2 regions of the Pseudoalteromonas sp. S408 genome follow, and region 2 is predicted to be linked to the other one. Evidence: predicted binding sites of a transcription regulator. Region 2 holds the regulator's gene; the other holds the start of a gene.
What was found. The regulator FliA, encoded in region 2, starts transcription of late flagellar genes. The targets are predictions, from matches to a motif close to CTAAAGNTNNNNNNNNNNNNGCCGATA.
Positions count from the first base shown of each region.

Region 1: CWB62_RS03685 (VC2046/SO_2500 family protein) is a predicted target of FliA. The motif match lies at 8,252-8,278, and genes of this name have one in related genera.

Region 1 covers NZ_PNDY01000003.1:28,563-40,468, forward strand. Annotated here, with positions in the region: gene CWB62_RS03640 (NUDIX hydrolase) at 1-42, shown strand, start outside; gene CWB62_RS03645 (L-serine ammonia-lyase) at 144-1,520, shown strand; gene cysB (HTH-type transcriptional regulator CysB) at 1,586-2,563, opposite strand; gene CWB62_RS03655 (hypothetical protein) at 2,857-3,615, shown strand; gene CWB62_RS03660 (NCS2 family permease) at 3,767-5,059, opposite strand; gene CWB62_RS03665 (tetratricopeptide repeat protein) at 5,179-5,634, shown strand; gene CWB62_RS03670 (SulA-like leucine-rich domain-containing protein) at 5,923-6,366, shown strand; gene CWB62_RS03675 (YchJ family protein) at 6,397-6,876, shown strand; gene CWB62_RS03680 (DUF6172 family protein) at 7,193-7,495, opposite strand; gene CWB62_RS03685 (VC2046/SO_2500 family protein) at 7,690-8,217, opposite strand; tRNA gene CWB62_RS03690 (tRNA-Tyr) at 8,330-8,414, shown strand; tRNA gene CWB62_RS03695 (tRNA-Tyr) at 8,464-8,548, shown strand; gene CWB62_RS03700 (M48 family metallopeptidase) at 8,622-9,308, opposite strand; gene CWB62_RS03705 (MHYT domain-containing protein) at 9,575-11,906, shown strand, end outside.
Region 2 covers NZ_PNDY01000001.1:195,122-207,027, reverse strand. Annotated here, with positions in the region: gene flhB (flagellar biosynthesis protein FlhB) at 1-67, shown strand, start outside; gene flhA (flagellar biosynthesis protein FlhA) at 141-2,249, shown strand; gene flhF (flagellar biosynthesis GTPase FlhF) at 2,270-3,745, shown strand; gene CWB62_RS01040 (MinD/ParA family ATP-binding protein) at 3,738-4,598, shown strand; gene CWB62_RS01035 (RNA polymerase sigma factor FliA) at 4,625-5,335, shown strand; gene cheY (chemotaxis response regulator CheY) at 5,375-5,758, shown strand; gene CWB62_RS01025 (protein phosphatase CheZ) at 5,777-6,544, shown strand; gene CWB62_RS01020 (chemotaxis protein CheA) at 6,560-8,821, shown strand; gene CWB62_RS01015 (protein-glutamate methylesterase/protein-glutamine glutaminase) at 8,880-10,028, shown strand; gene CWB62_RS01010 (flagellar motor protein) at 10,021-10,785, shown strand; gene CWB62_RS01005 (flagellar motor protein MotB) at 10,787-11,746, shown strand; gene CWB62_RS01000 (ParA family protein) at 11,759-11,906, shown strand, end outside.

The sequences.
Region 1 (11,906 bases), on a different contig from region 2:
ATTATAAAAAACTTTACAAAACAACTCGCCTTACCAGTTTAAATCTTCGTTAATAATAGTTACATGCTAACAATTCCGCGTTATTATGCTCGACCGTTCAAAGAGCAGCCTCGGGCTGAGTAAATTAATAAGAGACACACACTATGATCAGTGCATTTGATATGTTTAGCATTGGTATTGGCCCTTCGTCATCACACACCGTCGGCCCAATGCGCGCATCACGCTTATTTGTTAATGAGCTCCATGAAAAACAGCTATTAAAAAGTGTTACCGATATAAAAGTAGAGCTATATGGATCATTAGGGCAAACAGGTATAGGCCATGGTTCTGGCAAAGCGGTTGTACTTGGCTTAGCAGGCTATGACCCAGAAACAATCGATGCCGATTTAGTCGATGATATTTTATTAACTATCGAACAAGAACAAGTTATTTATTTAAACCAAACACACAAAGCCAACTTTCCTAAGCAAGGTGCTATTGTGTTTCATCGTCGTAAAACGCTCCCAAAGCATTCTAATGCAATGGAGATTATTGCTTCAAATAATGGTGAAAAGCTTTACAGCAAAGTCTACTACTCTATCGGTGGCGGGTTTATTGTTACCGACGAAGAATTTGAAAACGAAAAACAAGCAGCGCTCGATATTAGAGAAGAAAACCCAGCACCCTACCCTTTTAGTAGCGCAAAAGAACTACTTGAAATGTGTAAAGATTCTGGCCTAAGTGTGTCAAGCTTAATGATGAAAAACGAACGCACACTTCGAACCGAAGGCGCTATAAAAGATGAGTTATTTCATATTTGGCAAGTAATGAAAGCATGTATTGAGCGCGGAATGCGTACTGAAGGAATTTTACCTGGCGGTTTAAAAGTAAAACGACGTGCCCCCAGCCTATACTTAAAACTGAATATCGAAGTGAGCAACGATCCACTCAGAGCAATGGATTGGGTCGACTTATTTGCACTTGCCGTTAATGAAGAAAATGCCGCCGGTGGACGAGTGGTAACAGCCCCCACTAATGGTGCTGCTGGCATCCTACCCGCTGTGCTTATGTATTATCACACATTTGTAAAAGAAGTAGATCGTGACATTGCCACGCGTTACTTACTAACAGCCGCTGCAATTGGTATTTTATATAAAAAGAATGCGTCTATTTCTGGCGCCGAAGTGGGTTGCCAAGGTGAAGTGGGGGTTGCTTGTTCAATGGCCGCCGGAGCATTGACTGAAATTGTGGGCGGTAATGTTGTACAAGTTGAAAACGCAGCAGAAATAGGCATGGAGCATAATCTGGGTTTGACATGTGACCCCGTCGGCGGCTTAGTGCAAGTTCCTTGTATTGAACGCAATGCGATGGGAGCGATAAAAGCTATCAATGCGTCTCGATTGGCCATTCGTGGTAGTGGCGAGCAAAAGGTATCACTTGATAAAGTAATAAAAACCATGCTTGAAACAGGTAATGATATGAAAACAAAATACAAAGAAACTGCACGAGGGGGTTTAGCCGTTAACATTATTGAGTGTTAGGCCACCCCTAAACAAAAAAACCGGCTATTTAAAAATAGCCGTTTTTTTTGTTTTCAGACTCAGCGCTACTTTACAGGTAGCTCTATATCTTCAAATAACTTATCTACATCATCTTGATTGCGCAATAAACTTGCACGCTCAACGCGTTCTTTAGTTAAGTGCGGTGCAAAGCGTTCGATAAAGTCATACATATAAGTACGTAAAAAGCTGCCCTTTCTAAAACCAATTTTAGTGGTGCTTGCTTCAAATAAATGACTTGCATCAATACACACTAAATCAGTATCAGTAATTTCATCAATTGCCATTGAAGCCACTACCCCAACGCCGAGCCCCAAACGTACATAGGTTTTAATTACATCCGCATCAGTCGCGGTGAATACAATATGCGGTTCTAACCCATGGGCGCTAAATGCTTTGTCTAATTCAGAACGCCCCGTAAAACCAAATACATACGTAATTAGCGGGTATTCGGCAATATCTGCTACCGTTAAACTATTAGCTTTTTTAGCTAAAGGATGATCTTTAGCAACAACAATACTTCGGTTCCAATGATAACAAGGCAGCATAACTAAATCTGAATATAAATGAAGCGCTTCAGTTGCAATGGCAAAATCGGCATCGCCCCTTGCCGCAGCATCAGATATTTGTTGCGGTGTGCCTTGATGCATATGAAGTGATACTGCAGGGTATTTTTTCATAAACCCTTGAATAACACTTGGTAAAGCATAACGTGCCTGTGTATGCGTTGTTGCTATATTGAGTTTACCTTGATCTGGTAATGTGTGTTCGTTTGCGACGGCTTTTATACCCTCTACCTTTGAAAGTATCTCACGCGAGATATTTATAATATCTTCACCAGCACTGGTTACATGCGTTAAATGCTTGCCACTTCGCCCAAAAATTTGAACACCTAACTCATCTTCTAACATACGCACTTGTTTAGAAATACCAGGCTGTGAGGTAAATAAACTCTCAGCGGTGGCTGAAACATTTAATTTGTGATTTTGTACTTCTACGATGTATCTGAGTTGTTGTAATTTCATGGCTGCATTTTTAACGTTGTAATTTATTATAAATAAAGGCAAATTCTATAAAGCTAAATCAGTTTTACTGGAAGCGTTGATTAAGCATATAGCGTGCATTTATCGAAGTGGTGCTCAAGGCTAGCATAATAAATATACTTGAGGTAGCCATGATTAGACGAATTAATCTCATAGTCCGCATATTTAACAACAGTTAATTTACCTAATTTAAAGTTAATTCGCGCAAAACTACCCCGATAGCTTATATTTAATGTAAGATTAAAAAATTAGGTTATGAATCCGAGAATTACACCATGATCGTGTCTATTATAATTGTCCTTATAGTTGCTTTGGTTGTGATTGCACTTTGGGTAAGTGCTGTTCAGCAACACAAAGAAAAACAAGAAAATGAGCGCCGAAAAGAACTCACTAAACAAAAGGCGATCATAGAAGAAACTGAAGAAGCATTGATGAATCAGGCTAATATTCCGTTATCTGAAAACGTTATTAGAGTATTACAAAGCCGAATTGCTGAAGCACTAAAAACAATGGTTACTCATTCTCCAACTTCAAAAGCATTAAAAAGCCGTTTAGAGGAAATGAAACAGCACCTTTCTAATCCTGTTCAAGGAACTAACAGCGACTCAATGGCGTTACCAAGCAACGATAAACAACTGGTTGCGTTAATTCAGGGCATAAAAAAACTACGTGTAATACTACGCTCTGAACACAGCAAAGGGCGTATTAATAGCCAGGTTTTTACTGGTGAAGACAAACAGCTTGAAAAGCTACAACTCAAAATAAATATTGAAAGCCAAATTAAACGAGGTATTTCGGCACGTTCTGCTAGTATGGTTGGCTCTGCTAGACAATATTTTGAAAAAGCCTATGCAACGCTTAGTGCAGTGCCTTATTCAGACGAATATGTAAATGCCAAACGTCAAGAAGTAGAACGTTACCTTGAGGAAATTAGCGTTGAGCTAAAAGCGTCTAACGCAAGCGCTCTAAAAAAGAAAAACGAGCAAGAACAAGACGATTTAGATGTGCTGTTTGCCCCAAAAAAGAAATGGTAACAGCTGCTTTCCACTGAATAATATAAAAAGCCCATACATTGTATGGGCTTTTTATATTATATTAACTTTTATAACCGAAATTTGAACACTTCAACAGAAATACATAACTAAACATCACTGATAGTTATCTATCAAAATAGAAATTTAATACTTACGATAAAAACGCGAATTTAACGATGAATAACGCAGTTAATATCCACACGCTAATTGTTATGTCGCTGCGTTTACCACAAAGTAGCTTAACCGCCGTGTATGAAATAAAACCAAGTGCAATACCATGGGCAATTGAAAACGTAAGCGGAGTCATCAACAGTACAACGGCGACGGGAATTGCGTCTGTCATATCGTCCCAATCTACAAACTTAAGGTTTTGTAGCATCAGTACAGCAACATACAAAATTGCGCCCGCTGTTGCATAAGCCGGTACCATATTAGCTAACGGCGCAAAAAACATCATAAGTAAAAAGCAGCAGCCAACTACAACTGCAGTTAAGCCTGTACGTCCGCCAACAGATACACCCGCAACTGACTCTATATAAGATGTAGTCGTTGAAGTACCTAACATTGCACCTGCAATAGTGGCTGAGCTATCAGCACTGAGGGCACGCCCTAAACGTGGCATGTTTCCTTTTTCATCTGCAAGACCAGCCTTTTGAGTTACAGCAACAAGCGTGCCCGACGTATCAAACAAATCGACAAACAAAAATGCAAAAATAACGCTAAGCATTGAAAGTTCTAAAGCTGCAGCAAAATCCAATTGCATAAAAGTAGGTAGGATTGAAGGAGGGGCTGCGATAATTCCTTGGTATTCAACTAAACCTAAACCAAGTGAGATAGCAGTGACCAATAATATGCTGATCAAAACCCCACTTTTAAAATCACGATATAACAATGCCGCAATAATAAAAAAACTGAATATAGCCAGTAGCGGTCCCGGAGATGTTATGTCTCCCAACTGCACAAATGTAGCAGGACTTGCCACAATAATCCCAGCATTTTTAAGGGCAATTAAGGCCAAAAACGCACCAATACCTGTCGCAATAGCCCGCTTTAACACTAAAGGAATGGCATTTATTATCCATTCTCTAACCTTAAATAAACTTAACAATAAAAAGATACAGCCCGACATAAATACTGCGCCCAACGCAGCTTGCCACGTGTATCCCATACCTAATACAACGCCGTAAGTAAAAAAGGCGTTTAACCCCATACCAGGCGCTAAGGCTAATGGATAATTGGCCCACAACCCCATAATAAAACAACCGATTGCAGCAGCTATACAAGTAGCAACAAAAGCAGCCCCTTGATCCATTCCTGCTTCTGCTAACATGGCCGGATTCACAAATACAATGTAAACCATAGTGATAAAAGTAGTCATCCCCGCAACGCATTCTCGGCGAACCGTGGACCCATTTTCGTTAATTTTAAATAAAGCTTCGAGCATAATGAACTTACAACAATAAAAAGTAGCAAGATTTTATCATAAAAAGTATATTTTTCAGGACATTTTACCTTGCGATATACTAAACTATTGAAGTAATTAACTATACCGAATGACAGCATATGATAAAAACAACACCAACCGGTCAGGATTTAGAACAGCAATTAGACAACATTTTGTCTTTTGTGACACAACCAAGTGATACTAGTTCGCCTCCTGAAAGTGATAGCTCTCAACAAACTACGCTTAATAAGGCACTCTATTATTTAAAAAATAGCCAGCCTGCCCTCGCTGCAAAATGGATGCGTTTATCGGCAATGTCTGGTGATCATCGTGGGCAATTTTATTTAGGCTTATTTTTTGTAAAAGGCCAAGGCGTTCCACAAAGCGTATTTCATGGAGTTGCATGGCTAAGTTTGTCGAGCACCCAAGGTCATGAGCCTGCTACGGTTGCGCTTGCCGATTTAAGAAAATATATAGAAACAAAACGTTTTAAAGATGCTCAATGTTATGCCGCAAGTCTATATGAACAAATTCATCAGTTACAGTATGCCCATTTAATTCCCTCCGCACCTTAGCCAAAGCCTCCAAAACTGAGCCCCTCAAGATACTGTATACAGTACTGATCTATACTTTATATTTAAAAACCCATGAAAAAACCTTTCACCCTGTACGAAAAACACTCACACACGGGCATTTCGATAAAATAAAAAACAATAAATATCAATAAGATAAATATTATTTCTAATATTTTTTAAAATAAATTCTGAATTTGTATAAAAAAATAGCAAAAAAACACTTGCGCCATAACACTGTATAAACTACTGTATACATGTACTGTATATAAACCCAGTGAGCGAGATATCATGTTACAGCCTATAACCGTAAGAACAGTAAAGAGCTATCAGCAAGACGAACTATCTGATTGTGTAAATGTAATTCAAATTGAAGATGAGATTTCTGCGACATTTGAGCTTTTAAAGGTGTTACACCAATACAACAGCTTAAGTGCATGGACTTTGTTAATCGCACCGGATCATGTTCCTAGCAAGGCTTTACTTGATTCATGCTCAATAGATACAAGTAAATTATTGGTTATTAGGCAAAAACATCTAGTGAATTTAGAGTATGTATTACGCAGCGCACTTTATAACGGTAATTTTGCAGCAGTAATTACGTGGACAGACATGTTGAACAACCAACTGTTAGCTGATTTATCTCTTGATTTAAATAAGACAACAACGAAGTTGTATTGTTTTACTAAAAATTCTAACGTTATTGATGTACCTTCTTTAAAGCAAGCTTGTTAAACTAACGTTTTAAATTTTTTTATTAATTTTATGAACTCATTAGATAACAACGCTTGCCTGTGTGGTAGTCAACAGAATTACAAAAACTGCTGTGAACCACTATTATCAGGTGATAAACAAGCAGACACACCCGAGCAGTTAATGCGCTCTCGATTTACAGCTTACGCACAAAAAAATGCTAAATATATATACCAAACTTATGCGAGTGAGAAACAAGCAGAAAACCCTGTCAAAGAAATTAAAGAGTTTGCAACTAGTTGTCGATTTATAAGCTTATCTGTTATTGATACAAACAATGATGGAGATAGAGGAGTTGTTGAGTTCAAGGCAAACTACTTTTATCAAAATCTTTACTGTGAATTACACGAGCGGTCTCAATTTATTAAAGAGCAAGACCAGTGGCGATACCTCGATGGTATTATATTTCCAGTAGCTGATATCAAAGTGGGCAGAAATGATGATTGCCCATGTGGTAGTAACAAAAAATATAAAAAATGCCATAGCGCATAAAAATCATCTTTTAATTAAAGTGCACTGGGCACCTCACTTAATAGCTATTCAATCACAACCATTTAATGTAAAGCCTTAGCAATATTTATAAATATAACTCCCTTTATAACTCGTAAGGTTTAATACTAATTCCATTCATTGAGTGGCTTATACTGGTGTTAAAAGTAGTATTACTAACAATAAAAAAGTTAACGTCTTAAAACGATATGTAATGTTTTGCATTGGTTTAAAAGCATAAAGGTTGAATGTAATCTATAGGCATAAAAAATGGGCCAATGGGCCCATTTAAATAGTTTGATATGCACAAAACTAATTATTACTCGTCGTTATCAAGGTCTAACTGTTGGCGCTGTGCAGGTCTCGCTAATATTTCTAAGTAGAAAGACGTTAATTCTTGCTTTTCAATATCGCTAATGCAGTTGCTGATTTCAGCCACATGAACCACTTGAGCATCTTCGGCCGTTTTACCGAACTTACAGTCAAACGCCCAATAATCTGCATCTTCTGGTAGAGTTTTGTTGCGCTCTCTTTTCAAATATTTTTTCACTTCATGCTTCGCAGCATCAACCATACGAGGGTATTTGATTTTCTCGTGATTTAGCGTGAATGTTTTCTTCATTACGTTCCTAATTACCTTGGTTTAATGATAACGGCATTCATGTCATACCATTTATAGCCATTATAGCAATTGCATTTAATTTTTGGATGCTTTTTTTACATTAAATCAAATTTTAGTCAATTGGGCTTTGGTGTCACCATAAAATCTTATCAATGATGGCGATAATGGTTGGAAATTATTTATGGCAACGTAAATTATGCCATCGTCAAATGTAATGGTTCTCGCTGATTTACGTCTGTTAATACATTATAAAAGCCTGCTACATCCATCTTCGGATTATCTATTTCAATTTCGTTTTTTTGTATTCGCCTGCGCACAGCAAGTTCACAATTATCTATAATGGTCAGGGGTATGTGATTTACGTCATCTCTAATCGAAAAAGGCTCGGGGTTTAAACACTGGTTTAGTTTTATATCGGCCATACCTTTATTTTCACCTACCAAGCTCAAGCGATGTGCATTAAGTTGGCCTATTAGCATATTAAATTCACTGGGCGCTAATGGTTGCTTTGGTCCTGCCCCTAATTGATCTCTTAACTGCGCTTCATCTGCGGTTGTATCTTCAGTTTCAGTTTTGGGTAAATGAAATTGACTAAAATCTAAAGCATCTTGTGAAAGCATTGCCAGCAGCAATGAAAATTCACCACGGCGGTCTGCATGTACACTTTGGTTTAACCGAGTACTTAATTGCCGCTCTGTGATTAACAAATCATCGATTTGCATAGACTTTAGCCGATTAGAATGAGTAATGAATATTTATCGGCTTTATTTAAATTTTCTTTAGCTTTTTTCTTTACTTAAAGGCACATTTTGCTATTATCAGCGCCGTTGCATTGGAGGGGTTCCCGAGCGGCCAAAGGGATCAGACTGTAAATCTGACGGCTCAGCCTTCGCTGGTTCGAATCCAGCTCCCTCCACCACTTTTCTTACCGCTAGGTTAAGTGGGGCCAAATGTAACAAAAATAGTGTGGAGGGGTTCCCGAGCGGCCAAAGGGATCAGACTGTAAATCTGACGGCTCAGCCTTCGCTGGTTCGAATCCAGCTCCCTCCACCACTTCTATTCCTATATTACTATATTCCTATATTCCTATATTCCTATATTCCTATATTCCTATATTCAAAATAGCTTAAAACACCCACTGTAAACTCATGCCGTTTGTTTTTAACCAATTGGATGCAGCTTTATAGTCTGGATAAAAAACCTCTACTCTGTCCCAAAATTGCTTACTGTGATTTAAATACCTTAAATGAGCAAGCTCATGCACTATTACATAATCAATAATTCTATGAGGTGCTCCTATTAAATGTAAATTAAACGACAATTCTCGCTTACTGTTACAACTGCCCCAACGACGCTTGTAAACAGCTAACGTTAATTTTTTCGGCAACGCCTCATCCATTTTTTCACAATAAAAAGCAATACGCATTTCCACATAAGCCGCTAACTTTTCTTCTAAATAGCGTTTAATTAAACTCTCATATTTATTTTTATAATTTTTTACACGACTAGAGTGTGTAACATATAGCGTGTTATTATGCTCTTTCACGTCAGATGATGAGCCTTCACGAAAAATTAATTCAACCGACTCAGAAAAAATCTTTATTTTATTTTTCTCAATTGGGTACTGTTTAGTGTCTATTACATTAAGCTGCTTTTTTAATTGTGTTTCTATCCAATGTTGCTTTTCGAGTAACCAACTATCGATTTGTTTTATCGGCACATAATGAGGTGCGAATACGGTTACTGTTTGATTATATATTTTTATAGCCACTGTCTTTCTGCGCTTACTTTTTTTAAGTTGATAATCAAACACTACTTTCTCTCATTAATTTAATTCTTTGGCCCGTTTTAACGCTATTTAATGGATAAACGCTATTGGTTTTTACCCTGCTTACTTTTCATTTTAATTAATAACTTATAATAACTTTACTTAAAATAAACATAAAAAATAATAACTTGAAAACTATACGTTAAAAAATTGAAACGAAATCACTTTTTATACCGCACTCGTCAATTAAGTATATATTTATATGATAATTATATTAAACTACTTACTTAAAGACTAATTTTTGAGCCAATATGCTATCTGCGTTTTTTGTAACAGACCATGACCCTAGCCTGATTATTAACGGGGTATATAACCCACTTTTAGTATCTATATCTATTTTAATAGCGATATTCGCCTCTTTTTTTACAACTAGGCTCATTGATTTAGCAAAAGAAACAAAATTTTATAATTATAGGCGTTTAGCAAAATTCACTGCCGCAGCAATATTTTCAGCAGGCATTTGGAGTATGCACTTTATCGGTATGCTGGCCTTCTCTCTATGCACAAATATCAAATACGACCCAACAATCACTATTTTATCTTTTCTCCCTGCTTTTTTTGCTTGCCAATTTGCTGTATCTATTTTAATTAACAATAAGACGACCTTCAAAATACTTGGTTTATGTTCTGTATTATTAGGCGCTGGCATAGGTACAATGCATTACAGCGGCATGGCCGCTATGGAGTTGGCGCCTTTGTTACGCTACGACCCACTTACCTTTGTTTTATCGCTCTTTGTTGCCGTCGCTTTATCATTTATCGCCCTGTATAGCCGGTTTAACCTTACTAAGGTTTTCCCGAAATTAACAGCGCTACAAAGCCGTACCATAAGCGCTATTATTTTGGGCTTCGCTGTTGCAGGAATGCACTATATGGGCATGGCTGCAACACGCTTTGTTGCAACATCGCCTTTACTATTTACCGATGTTAATGCGTCTGCAGGCCTTACATTTGTTGCAATAGCCGTCGCAACCGCAACGATAGCAATTACGAGTGTGGTTGCCGTTATCAATGGCATGGTTCGTTATAAAATGTTGTTAGAGGAAAAATCTGCCGATGAGTCTCGGTTAAATGCCATTCTAGAAACCGCAATTGACGCAATTGTTACCATTGACCATGCAGGTATTATTTTAAGTTTTAATACCTCAGCCACCCATATTTTTGGCTGGCAAGAGCATGAAGTTAAAAACAAAAACATAAAAATGTTAATGGATGATAAAATTGCAAAGCATCACGATCAATACCTTGCCAATGCTGAAAATACATTCTCTGAGAAGGTCCTTGGGGTAAACCGTGAAATTTTTGCAAAGCATAAAGAAGGTTATCTTTTCCCTATTCGAATCGGTATTGGCGAAGTTAACCAGCCCGGACAAACTCCCCTATACGTAGGTTACATTACTGACTTGACCGAACAGCGCGAATTACAACGCAGCCTTATTGAAAAAGAGCAAAAGTACCGCTCTTTAATAAATAATATGCCGGGTGCTGTATTCAGATGTAGGCTAGATGAAAATTGGAGTATGTTATTTATAAGCCCAAGTATTTTAGAGCTAACAGGTTACCAATCAGATGAATTTACTGAGCATTGCTTAGAGTTTATTGATCTTATTCTAAAAACAGATCAGCAAGCCGTTATGGATGCAGTATTAAAAGCAGTCCAAGATAAACGTCAATACTCTATCGAGTATAGAATTCGTCACAGAAATGGCAAAGTGTTATGGTTATTAGACCAAGGTAGCTTTTATTATAATAACCAAGATCAAGCTCAGTGGATAGACGGCGTACTTATTGATATCACCGAGCGTAAAGAATACGAAGACAAACTCGAAAAAGCTAAACTGCAAGCTGAGGAAGCCGCACAAGCTAAGCAATCATTTATGGCTAATATGAGCCACGAAATACGCACTCCTATGAACTCAATTATCGGTTTTAGCGACTTACTTATGGATACACCGCTAAATGATGAGCAGCAAAAGCACCTTGTTACTGTTAATAATGCAGCCCGTTCACTACTTCGCTTACTTAACGAAGTACTCGATTCAGCAAAATTAGAGCGTGGCAAGCTAAGAATAGAAGCGGTACATTTTAGCCTTAAACCCGTTATAGACAGTATTATTTCAACCTTTTGGTTAGAGGCAAAAAAGAAAGACCTTATACTCAATCTAACTATTAAAGAGTCAGTGCAAAACACTTACTACGGCGATCCTGACAGGTTAAGACAAATATTAACCAACCTGATTGGCAACGCGATTAAATTTACAGAGCGCGGCTCTATAAGCATAACAGTGAGTACGACGCAAAACGGGCACTTATTTTTTGAAGTACAAGACACAGGTATTGGTATTGCACCGGACAGAGTAAGCGCTATTTTTCAGCCTTTTGTTCAAGCCGACGGAACTACAACACGTCGCTTTGGTGGAACGGGGCTTGGTACAACCATAAGTAAACAATTAGTTGAACTTATGGGGGGGACTATAAATTTAGTCAGTGAATTAAATAAAGGCACCTGCTTTTATTTTTCGCTTCCTCTAAAGGTGGGTGATGAAAATAAAATTGATCATTTTGATCGCCTTCACACACAAT
Region 2 (11,906 bases):
AGGTCGCGGAAAACGCCCGACAAAGCTTAATAAAAAGCTCCCCATCCCAGATGCTTACAGGTATTAATATTACTCCTTTATTAACTTGGAATAGTTATTGCTAATTCTACGTAGTGTCAATTTTTTGAAATTGTAGAATTATGAGTTTTAAAGCGGTATTACAACAACTTAACGCAGACAAAAAAGAATATGCAAAAGGCGTAGGTACACCTTTGCTTGTGCTTGCAGCTTTGGGAATGGTCATTTTACCGTTACCGCCATTTTTACTTGATATCCTTTTTTCATTCAATATTGCTTTGGCGTTGGTGGTACTACTCGTAACGGTTTACACCATGAAACCGGTTGAGTTTGGTATGTTTCCGGCCGTGTTACTTATCGCCACAATTATGCGTTTAGCACTTAACGTAGCAAGTACGCGTGTTGTACTACTTGAAGGACATAATGGTGGAGATGCCGCGGGGAAAGTGATAGAAGCCTTTGGGTCTGTTGTTATTGGCGGTAACTATGCTGTTGGCCTAGTGGTATTTTTAATTCTTATCATTATTAACTTTGTTGTAATTACCAAAGGTGCAGGGCGTATTTCTGAAGTATCAGCACGTTTTACACTTGATGCAATGCCAGGTAAACAAATGGCAATTGACGCCGATTTAAACGCAGGATTCATTAGTGCAGAGCAAGCGCGTGATCGCCGCGAAGAGGTTACTCGCGAAGCTGACTTCTATGGTTCAATGGATGGTGCAAGTAAGTTTGTAAAAGGTGATGCTATTGCTGGTATTGTCATTTTAATTATCAACATTGTTGGTGGTTTATTTGTTGGCATGATCCAGCACGATTTAAGTTTTGGCCAAGCGATGGAAGTTTACACACTGCTTACGATTGGTGATGGCCTAGTGGCTCAGCTTCCCTCACTGTTACTATCGATTGGTACAGCGATTGTAGTAACACGTCAAAACGAGTCACTCAATATGGGCGACCAGTTTAAGAAACAACTTGGCAACGAGAAGTCATTATTTATAGCTTCTGGTATCTTAATTACCATGGGCTTAGTACCGGGCATGCCTCATTTAGCATTTTTAAGCCTAGGCGCATTATTAGGTTATTTAGCTTACTACACTCAACAAAGTAAACTAAAAGTGGCTGCAGCAGAGGCTGAAGCTGCTGCAAATGGAGCTGCTGGTACGGGCGTTGCTAATAAACAAGAACAAAAAGAACTGGGTTGGGATGATGTTCAGCAAGTAGATGTAATTGGATTAGAGGTAGGCTACAGGTTAATTCCTTTGGTTGACCAATCTCAAGGCGGAGAACTACTAAATCGTATTAAGGGAGTACGTAAAAAGCTTTCTCAAGAGCTGGGTTTTTTAGTTCCACCCGTACATATTCGCGATAACTTAGAGCTTGACCCTAATGCATACAGAATTACGCTTATGGGGGTATCTACAGGTGAAGGTGAACTTAAGCATGGTGATGAACTGGCAATAAACCCTGGTCAAGTATTTGGGCCAATTAAAGGGATTGAAACTAAAGACCCTGCTTTTGGACTTGATGCGGTATGGATAAAACCAGATCAAAAAGACGAGGCACAATCGCTAGGTTATACCGTGGTAGATTCAGCCACGGTTGTGGCTACACATATTAGCCAGTTACTCACAAACAGCGCAGCACTACTGTTAGGCCACGAGGAAGTACAAAACTTATTAGACATGTTAGGTAAAAGTCACCCTCGCTTAGTTGAAGGTTTAGTTCCTGACGTATTACCGTTAACTGTGATTGTAAAAGTACTACAAAACTTACTTAATGAAGGGGTTGCAATTCGCGACATGCGTTCAATTGTACAAACGCTTGTTGAGTATGGCCCGCGTAGTCAAGACCCCGATGTATTAACGGCTGCAGTGCGTATTTCATTACGCCGATTAATAGTTCAAGATGCTGTAGGTATGTCGTCAGAAATCCCTGTCATAACCTTGGCGCCTGAGTTGGAACAGATGTTGCATCAGTCACTACAAAATGCAGGCGACGAAGGTGCCGGTATAGAACCAGGACTTGCAGAGCGGCTTCAAGTGTCACTAAACGAAGCGCATCAAAACCAAGAAATGTCCGGTGAACCTTCAATATTGCTAACGTCGGGAATGTTACGCACTGTGTTATCTCGTTTTGTTAAGTACACCATCCCGGGTTTAAGGGTGATGTCTTATCAAGAGGTACCAGATGAAAGACAGATCAAGATAGTCAGCTCTGTAGGCCAACAATAAGATTTTAAAGGGGTTGAATCATGAAAATAAAACGTTTTTTTGCTAAAGATATGCGCACAGTACTTAAAGAAGTTAAAGACGAATTAGGTGTTGATGCGGTTATTATGTCGAATAAAAAGCTAGCTAACGGTGTCGAAATTGTAGCAGCAGTTGATTATGACAAAGCAGCCCCTAAAAAAGAGCAACCGCAAAGTGCGCCAGCAAAAAGTTTTGCAAAGTCACAGCAAGTGCATAATTTTGTAAAACCAGAGCCACTTCGCGCTAAGCCAGAGCCACAAGCGAAAGTAGCTGATAGTCTTCAAGCATTATTAGAGCGTCAAGCTCCACGTCCTCGCTCTGCAGAACTGGCTTCTATGTTTTCGCAATCAGGTATTGATACTACAGACAACTACCAAGAGCCAGTGCAAGAACAGCGTCCTCGACCTATATTTACCAATGAACGTCAAGCTTCAGCTCGTCCGCAAACACAAGCAGACAGCCTAGGGTTTGATGACCTAGAAAGTGATTTTGATGACCTTGATACCCCAGTGACAAACCGTCAAGAAACTAAACATAATGAAAGTGAGCAAATTTCGTCAATGCGTGACGAAATGAATGCCATTCGTCAGTTGTTAGAGCATCAAGTATCAGGGCTCATGCAACAAGACATGGCAAGACGCGACCCTACTCGTGCATGCATGATTGATCGTTTAGTTGGTATGGGTATAGATAAAGATGTTGCAGAGCAAATGGCGTGCTTTGTACCTGACGATGTGTCTCGTCAGCAAGGTTGGAAAGCACTTTTAACAATGGTTGAAGATCAGATGCAGACAACCAATAACGAAATTTTACGTCAAGGCGGCGTATACGCTTTGGTTGGCCCAACTGGGGTTGGTAAAACAACCACAGTTGCTAAATTAGCTGCACTTGGTGCACAAAAGTACGGTGCAGACAAAGTCGCTTTAATCACAACCGACACATACAGAATTGGTGCTTATGAGCAACTTGCTACGTATGGTCGAATTATAGGTTGTGGCGTTAAGCAAGTTAAAGATGCTAATGAATTAGCTGAAGTTTTATATCATTTACGAAATAAACGACTAGTATTAATTGATACTGCGGGTATGAGCCAACGCGACTTACGTTTAACTGAGCAGCTTAATACTCTTATGCGCAACCAGCGCGTTGATATTCGTAGTTATTTAGTGCTCAGTGCAACATCGCAAATACACGTGTTGCAAGAAACCGTTAGACACTTTAAGAAAGTGCAGTTAAGTGGTTGTATATTCACCAAATTAGACGAATCTTTAAGTTTAGGTGAGATTATTAGTATTGCGATTCAAAATCGCCTTCCAATAGGGTATCTTACTAACGGTCAACGAGTACCAGAAGATATTCGAGTTGCAAATGCTGAAAAACTAGTTAAAAAGGCTGAGCAACTCTATTTAAAAAGAGCAAAAGCACAACATTCAAGGCACCAAGCAGTGGCGCCAAGCACAGTAGGGATGTATGATTAACACAGTATTAGATCAAGCAAGTGGCCTGCGCAAAATGAGTCAAAACAATAACAACGGCGTAAAAGTTATCGCTGTCACTGGCGGTAAAGGTGGAGTAGGAAAAACAAATGTTTCTCTTAATACTGCAATTGCATTAGGCCAGCAAGGTAACAGAGTATTGGTTCTTGATGCCGATTTAGGCTTAGCAAACTGTGACGTTATGCTAGGGCTGCGTGTTGAACGTAACTTATCACATGTTTTATCTGGTGAATGCGAACTTGATGAAATTCTAGTTGAAGGCCCCGCAGGTATTAAAATTGTACCCGCGACGTCGGGTTCTCAAAGCATGGTTGAATTGTCGCCTTCAGAGCATGCGGGACTCATCAGAGCTTTTAGCGAATTAAATACAGAATTTGATATTTTAATTGTAGATACTGCAGCAGGTATTTCTGACATGGTGCTGAGTTTTTCCCGCGCAGCACAAGATGTAATGGTTGTTGTATGCGACGAGCCCACATCAATAACAGATGCCTACGCGCTGATAAAAGTATTGAGCCGTGAGCATGGTGTATATAAATTTAAAATTGTTGCAAATATGGTCCGCAGCATGCGTGAAGGGCAAGAGTTATTTGCTAAACTTTCCAAAGTAACCGATCGTTTTTTAGATGTATCAATGGACTTGGTTGCAACGGTTCCCTACGACGAAAATATGCGTAAGGCAACACGCCGTCAAAAAGTTATTGTAGAACTTTTTCCAAATTCGCCTGCGGCACTGGCGTTTCAAGCGCTAGCAACAAAAGCAGTTAAATGGCCAATACCTAACCAACCATCGGGTCATCTGGAGTTTTTCATAGAGAAACTAGTAAACGGCTAATTATGACAACATTGGTGAATAAAGTTATGGGATATCAATCAGCACAAAATTTAAATGTGATTGTTGAAAAACATGCATCACTCGTCAAAAAAGTGGCATGTCACCTTATAGCGCGTTTACCTGCCAGCGTTCAGCTGGACGATTTAATACAATCAGGCATGATTGGCCTGATTGAAGCATCTAAGAGCTTTGATGCAACCAAAGGCGCCAGCTTTGAAACGTTTGCAGGGATTCGTATTCGTGGCGCAATGCTTGACGAAATGCGACGCGGCGATTGGGCACCCCGTTCGGTGCATCGCAAAAGCCGTTTGGTGGCTGAAACAATTGCTTTTTTAGAAAAAAGCTTAAGCCGTGAGCCTACATATATAGAAGTTGCTGAAAAACTTGAAATTTCGTTAAATGAGTACCATCATATCTTAAACGATGTAAATGCAAGTAAAGTACTAGGTATAGAAGACCTTGGTGTCGACGAGGATGTCATCAGTCCAGTTGATCAAGATTTAGCGCTAGACAAACCGTTTAATAACGTTAAAAATGAGCGGTTTAATGAGTCTTTATTAGGTGCGATAAAATCTTTGCCAGAGCGAGATGCAATGGTGCTGTCTTTGTACTATAACGATGAAATGAATTTAAAAGAAATAGGGCATATACTCGATGTAAGCGAATCGCGTGTAAGTCAAATACATGGTCAGGCGATGATTAAGCTCAAAGCTAAAATCAATGACTGGATAAATTAGTAGTAAGTAAACAAGGTTAAGACCTCACTGGGGGATGTTTTGGATAAAAACATGAAAATTCTGGTTGTTGACGATTTTTCAACAATGAGACGTATTATTAAAAATCTGTTGCGTGACTTAGGTTTCACTAATGTTCAAGAAGCAGACGATGGGTCAACCGCTTTGCCAATGCTACAAAATCAAGTATTTGATTTTGTTGTTACCGATTGGAATATGCCAGGAATGCAGGGTATAGACCTGCTAAGAGCAATACGTGCGGATGATAAGCTTAAACACATTCCGGTATTGATGGTAACGGCTGAAGCTAAAAAAGAACAAATTATAGCGGCAGCACAGGCAGGTGTTAATGGTTATATTGTTAAGCCATTTACTGCTGGAACACTCAAAACTAAATTAGAAAAAGTATTTGAACGTTTAGGCTAATGATAGGGGGAGAGGCTTATGTCAGCACTTGCTGCGCCTCAAATAACTTTAGAACAAGCTCGTCAGCTCGTTGTTTATCTAGAAAACGGTGAGCAAGACAAAGCCAATCAGTTAATTTTAGATACTGCTTCTAAGGAGCAATCTGAAATATTTGCTGAAGTTGGAAAGTTAACCCGTCAATTGCATGAAGCTTTAAAAAGCTTCGAGCTAGACACTCGCTTAACTGACTTAACTACCGATGCGATTCCAGATGCAAAAAAACGGCTTAATTACGTTATAGAAATGACAGAAAATGCCGCAAATAAAACAATGGATGCTGTTGAGGCTAGCCTACCAATTGCTCAGCAGTTGGCGGATGAGATATCTCATATCAAACCGACATGGGATCGCCTAATGAATCGAGAGATTGAGTTAGGAGAGTTTAAATCGTTATGCCACAGCATTGATAAGTTTATGAACAATTCTCATCATAAAACCGATGAGCTGCAAAGTTTGATGACAAATGTACTTATGGCGCAAGACTATCAAGATTTAACCGGGCAAGTTATTCGCCGGGTTATTGAGCTTGTTAGAGAAGTTGAAGAAAGCTTGATCCATCTTTTGACTGCCTTTGCTGATCAAAACGACGGTAAAGTCGAAAAAATAGAACAACAAAAAACAAATGAACCATTAGACGAACAAACTTTAGCAGGTCCAGAAGGCCCTATTATTGATAAAGAATCACGTAATGATGTTGTATCTGATCAAGATGAAGTCGATGATCTTTTATCAAGTTTGGGCTTCTAAGAGGAGAGTAACTGCATGTTTGAAGTCGATGAAGATATTTTACAAGACTTTCTTGTAGAGGCAGGAGAAATCCTAGAGCTTTTATCTGAACAGTTAGTTGAGCTGGAAAACAATCCAGAAGACACCGAATTACTCAATGCCATATTTAGAGGGTTTCACACTGTAAAAGGTGGTGCTGGGTTTTTAGCCATGACGGAGTTAGTTGACGCATGTCATGGTGCAGAAAATGTATTCGATTTACTCAGACAGGGTGTACGAACAGTTAACTCTGAGTTAATGGATGTGATTTTGCAGGCACTCGACACTATTAACGAGATGTTTGCTACCATTCAAAACCGCGATAAACCTGAGCCTGCCGATCCCGAACTACTTGAAGTTCTTCACAAACTGGGCTTGCCTCCAACAGAGGAAGAGCTTGCTGGTGAATCTCCATTTGACACGGCAGATGAGCCTCAACATGAAGCTTTAGAAACGCCTGCGGCAGAAGAAACTTCATCAGCAGATGAAGAAGACCCATTTGCCTTTGATGAGTTATTTAGCGGCGGTTCAGCTGCGCAAAGCGATGAAGAAACTCAGATAGATGAAATAACAGAAGATGAATTCGAAAACCTACTTGACGAGCTACACGGGAAAGGTCAAAGCCCAATAGCTGAAAGTTCGCCAAGTAGCAGTGATGTCAGTGGAGACATTACAGATGATGAGTTTGATAATCTACTTGATGAACTCCATGGCGTTGGAAGCTTTGGCGCTGTTGCCGCTAGTGAGCCTGCAAAAGAGCAACCAGCAAGTAATAATCCAGTAGAAAATACTGCAACGGCATCAACAAATACATCGGCAAGTAATACTAGCGATGATGAAATTAGTGATGATGAATTTGAGGCTTTACTAGATGAACTTCATGGCAGCGGCGCCCCTAAATCAATAGAGAGTCCTGCAGCTTCAGAGTCTAAGCCAGCGCCAAAACCCGCGGCTAAGGTAAGTGAGCCTGTTAAAAAGCCTGAACCTGTAAAAGCTGCTGCGCCAAAACCAGTGCAAAAGCCTGCAGAAAAACCAGCAGCAAAAGCAGCGCCTGCTCCAGCGCCTGCAGCTGTGAAAAAACCAGCTCCTCCTCAAGCAGAAACAACAGTCCGAGTTGACACAAAACGCCTAGACCAAATAATGAATATGGTGGGTGAGCTTGTACTTGTTCGTAACAGGTTGGTAAGTTTAGCAACAAACTCAGAAAGTGAAGCAATGGGTAAAGCCATTTCTAACTTAGATGTTGTGACGGCTGATATCCAAGGCGCAGTAATGCAAACGCGAATGCAGCCAATTAAAAAGGTATTTGGCCGCTTCCCTCGCGTTGTTCGTGACTTAGCACGAAGCTTAAATAAAGATATTAGTTTACAGCTTGTTGGTGAAGAAACTGATTTAGATAAAAACTTGGTTGAGGCACTTGCAGATCCACTTGTTCACTTAGTTAGAAACTCAGTTGACCACGGAATAGAGATGCCAGCAGCTCGTGAAGCAGCTGGCAAACCTAGAACGGGTAATGTCACGCTTTCAGCTTCGCAAGAAGGCGACCATATCTTGTTAACTATCAAAGATGATGGTGCGGGTATGGATGCTGAGAAGCTCAAAAAAATTGCAATCAGTAAAGGCGTTTTAGATCACGATCAAGCGAGCCGTTTATCAGATACCGAAGCGTACAATTTAATATTTGCACCAGGATTTTCTACTAAGGAAGAGATCTCTGATATTTCAGGGCGTGGTGTGGGTATGGATGTTGTAAAAACTAAAATCACTCAACTTAATGGCTCAGTGAGTATTCAGTCAGAGCTAGGTGTTGGTACAATTTTAGAAATTAAAGTACCGCTAACACTTGCCATATTACCTACCTTAATGGTTGTAGTTGGTGAACAAACATTTGCACTACCATTGGCTGGTGTTAGTGAAATATTTCACTTAGATTTAACCAAAACAAATGTAGTTGATGGTCAACTAACGATCATTGTACGTAAAAAAGCAATACCGCTGTTTTATCTTGAGCATTGGTTAGTTAAAGGAGCAGATCGTACTCAGCGCAAAGCTCAAGGCCATGTTGTTATTGTTCAAATAGGTACTCAGCAGGTTGGTTTTGTCGTTGACTCCTTAATAGGGCAAGAAGAAGTTGTAATAAAGCCCCTTGATGCACTTCTTCAAGGCACTCCTGGTATGGCAGGTGCAACTATTACGTCAGATGGTGGAATTGCACTTATTTTAGATGTTCCCAATATGTTAAAACACTACGCAGGCTAAATCATAAAGCAGGCACACAATTAAGTGTGCCTGCATAGAAATTTAATAAGAGAGTTAAATGGCCGTAAAAGTTTTAGTTGTTGACGATTCAAGCTTTTTTCGTCGCAGAGTAAGCGAAATTCTTGAGCAAGACAGCGACATACAAGTAATTGGATTTGCCATAAATGGCAGAGAAGCTGTTGAAAAAACGGCCCAACTGCGTCCTGATATGATCACAATGGATGTAGAAATGCCAGTGCTTGATGGTATTAGCGCGGTTAAAGAAATAATGGCCAGCAATCCTACACCAATTTTAATGTTTTCTTCTTTGACCCGTGCTGGCGCAACAGCCACACTCGATGCTCTTGATGCGGGGGCGATGGACTTTCTGCCTAAAAAGTTTGAAGACATAGCACGTAATAATGAAGATGCCATAAAGCTTCTCCAAGCTAAAGTTAAAGAAATTGGCAATAGACGCATTCCCAGAACTTTTAAGCCAGTGTCGTATTCTAAACCCGCAACACGTGCGGTACCTCAAAGAAGTAGCACATCTTCCATCAGGCAACCGGATAGAAGTTTTCAGCGTTCAACCCCTGAACCATCATTAACCAAAACACAGAGCTCACTTCCTTCTCGTGCCAGTGGAAAGCAATATAGATTAGTCGCAATTGGTACGTCTACGGGTGGCCCAGTTGCTTTACAAAATGTGCTAACGCAATTACCAGCTAATTTCCCGCATCCTATTTTACTCATTCAGCATATGCCCGCTGCTTTTACACCGGCATTTGCAGCTCGCTTAAATGGTTTGTGCAAAATAAAAGTAAAAGAGGCACAACAAGGTGATCGGTTAGACCCAGGAACTGCTTATTTAGCGCCGGGCGGTCAACAAATGATGGTTGAAGGACGAGGTGGTTCAAAAATATTGCGTGTTTTTGAAGATAATAGCGAGCGAATTACTTATAAGCCTAGCGTCGATGTAACGTTTGCAAGTGTAGCTAAAGCTTTTCAAGGCGATGTATTAGCAATTATTTTAACTGGCATGGGCGCCGATGGTCGAGATGGTGCGAGAATGTTAAAACAAACTGGGGCTACTATTTGGGCACAAGACGAAAAAAGCTGTGTTGTTTATGGTATGCCACAAGCTGTTGCTAATGCGGGACTTTCAAGTGAGAGTTTAGCGCTGGATGATATTGCAACGCGGATAAAAAGTGAAACCGGTTGTGGATAAGCTCTCCGTACTTGGGTTAATAGTTGCACTAAGTGCTATAGCAATAGGCTATCATCTAGAAGGTGGTGTGATTGCAGCGCTTTTTAATGGTCCGGCACTCATTATTGTACTAGGTGGTACTTTAGGTGCTGTCATGCTTCAAACATCTGCCAGTACTTTTAAAAAAATGCTTAGAATGAGTCACTGGGTATTTGTTACGCCAAGCTATGATATTGATGATGCGATTGAACAGGTTAAACGTTGGTCGCATAAAGCGAGACAAGAGGGCTATTTAGCACTAGAAGATGAGGCATTAACGCATTCAGATGTTTATGCCGCAAAGGGGCTCAGCCTATTAGTTGATGGTGGTTCAGAACAAAAACTCAGAGATACACTTGAGATAGACTTATTATTAGAACGCGAACGCTTACTTGAAGCGGCTCGGGTTTACGAAGCAATGGGCGGCTATAGTCCTACCATAGGTATTTTAGGGGCCGTGCTTGGACTTATTCAAGCAATGTCTTTTATTACTGACCCCCAATTACTAGGTGCTGGAGTTGCTACTGCTTTTATTGCGACGATATACGGCGTGGGGTTGGCTAATTTATTATTTTTACCCATGGCAAATAAGCTTAAGCAACGTGTAGAAGAAAAGATGCTTTACCACGAAATGCTTGCTGAAGGTATCATTGCAATTAGCGATGGCCAAAGCCCTATGAATATAGAGTTAAAGCTTGAAGCTTACCGTGTTGAGCGGCCAAACCTAGTGGACGCATAAAATGATGCGTCGACGTTTGGGTCGCTCGGCCCAAAAAAGTCAGCACACAGAACGCTGGTTGGTGTCGTATGCTGACTACATGACCATCATGTTTGCTTTTTTTGTTGTAATGTACGCTATTGCAATAAACAAAGAGGAAAACTTTCAAATTCTATCGGATTCTTTAGAGCAAGTGTTTGATAAATCAGCACGTGTTTATTCTCAGCAAGGGACGGGGGTAGAGGGTACCGGAATACTCACCGATAGAGTCACGCCTGAGAAAGAATTACTCTATGGTGAAAGTATAAACAAAGAAGAGCAAGGCCCCGAGTTACTCGATGGCCAAAGTGATACGAGCAATATCCAGCAAAAATATTTAGGAAAACCGCTCGATAGTTTATTAACAAAGCTTCAATCTGCGCTTATTGACGAGATTCGTGATGGTGAGGCTAACCTAGAATTACATCAAGATTGGCTGATTATCGAGCTAAGTTCAGGTATGTTGTTTTCTAGCGGTAGTGCTGTTGCACATTCTCGAGCAAAACAAGTCGTTAAAATAGTTAAAGATATTATTGAACCGGTAGATAACTATATACGGGTTCGCGGTTATACAGATGATGAAACTATTCGAAATGAAATATTTCGCTCTAATTGGGAATTATCTGTAGCTCGGGCGACTTCTGTTTTAGTTGAGCTTGAATCATTAGGAATAAATTCAGCCAGAATGGCCATTGAAGGGTATGGACAATATTCACCTTTTGCTGAAAATAATACAGAAGAGGGGCGCGCTGAAAATCGCAAAGTGGTTATAGCTTTATCTAAATATGGATTGCCTAATGAAGTAAATACACTGGCTGAAGAACAAGCAGCTGAGATTAAAGAGCCAGAGCCAGAAGTAGAGTTGCCGTCAGACGATGACACAATAAAAATTATTCGTTTACCACATGGTGGCATACGTATTACTACACGTAATGAAAAGTAACTGGGATGTAATGTGAAGATTTGGACTGTAGCAAACCAAAAAGGGGGGGTTGGTAAAACAACTACTGCGGTCAGTCTTGCTGGAATTTTAGCATTACAAGGTAAGCGAGTTTTACTTATTGATACTGACCCGCATGCTTCTTTGACCTATTACTTTGGTA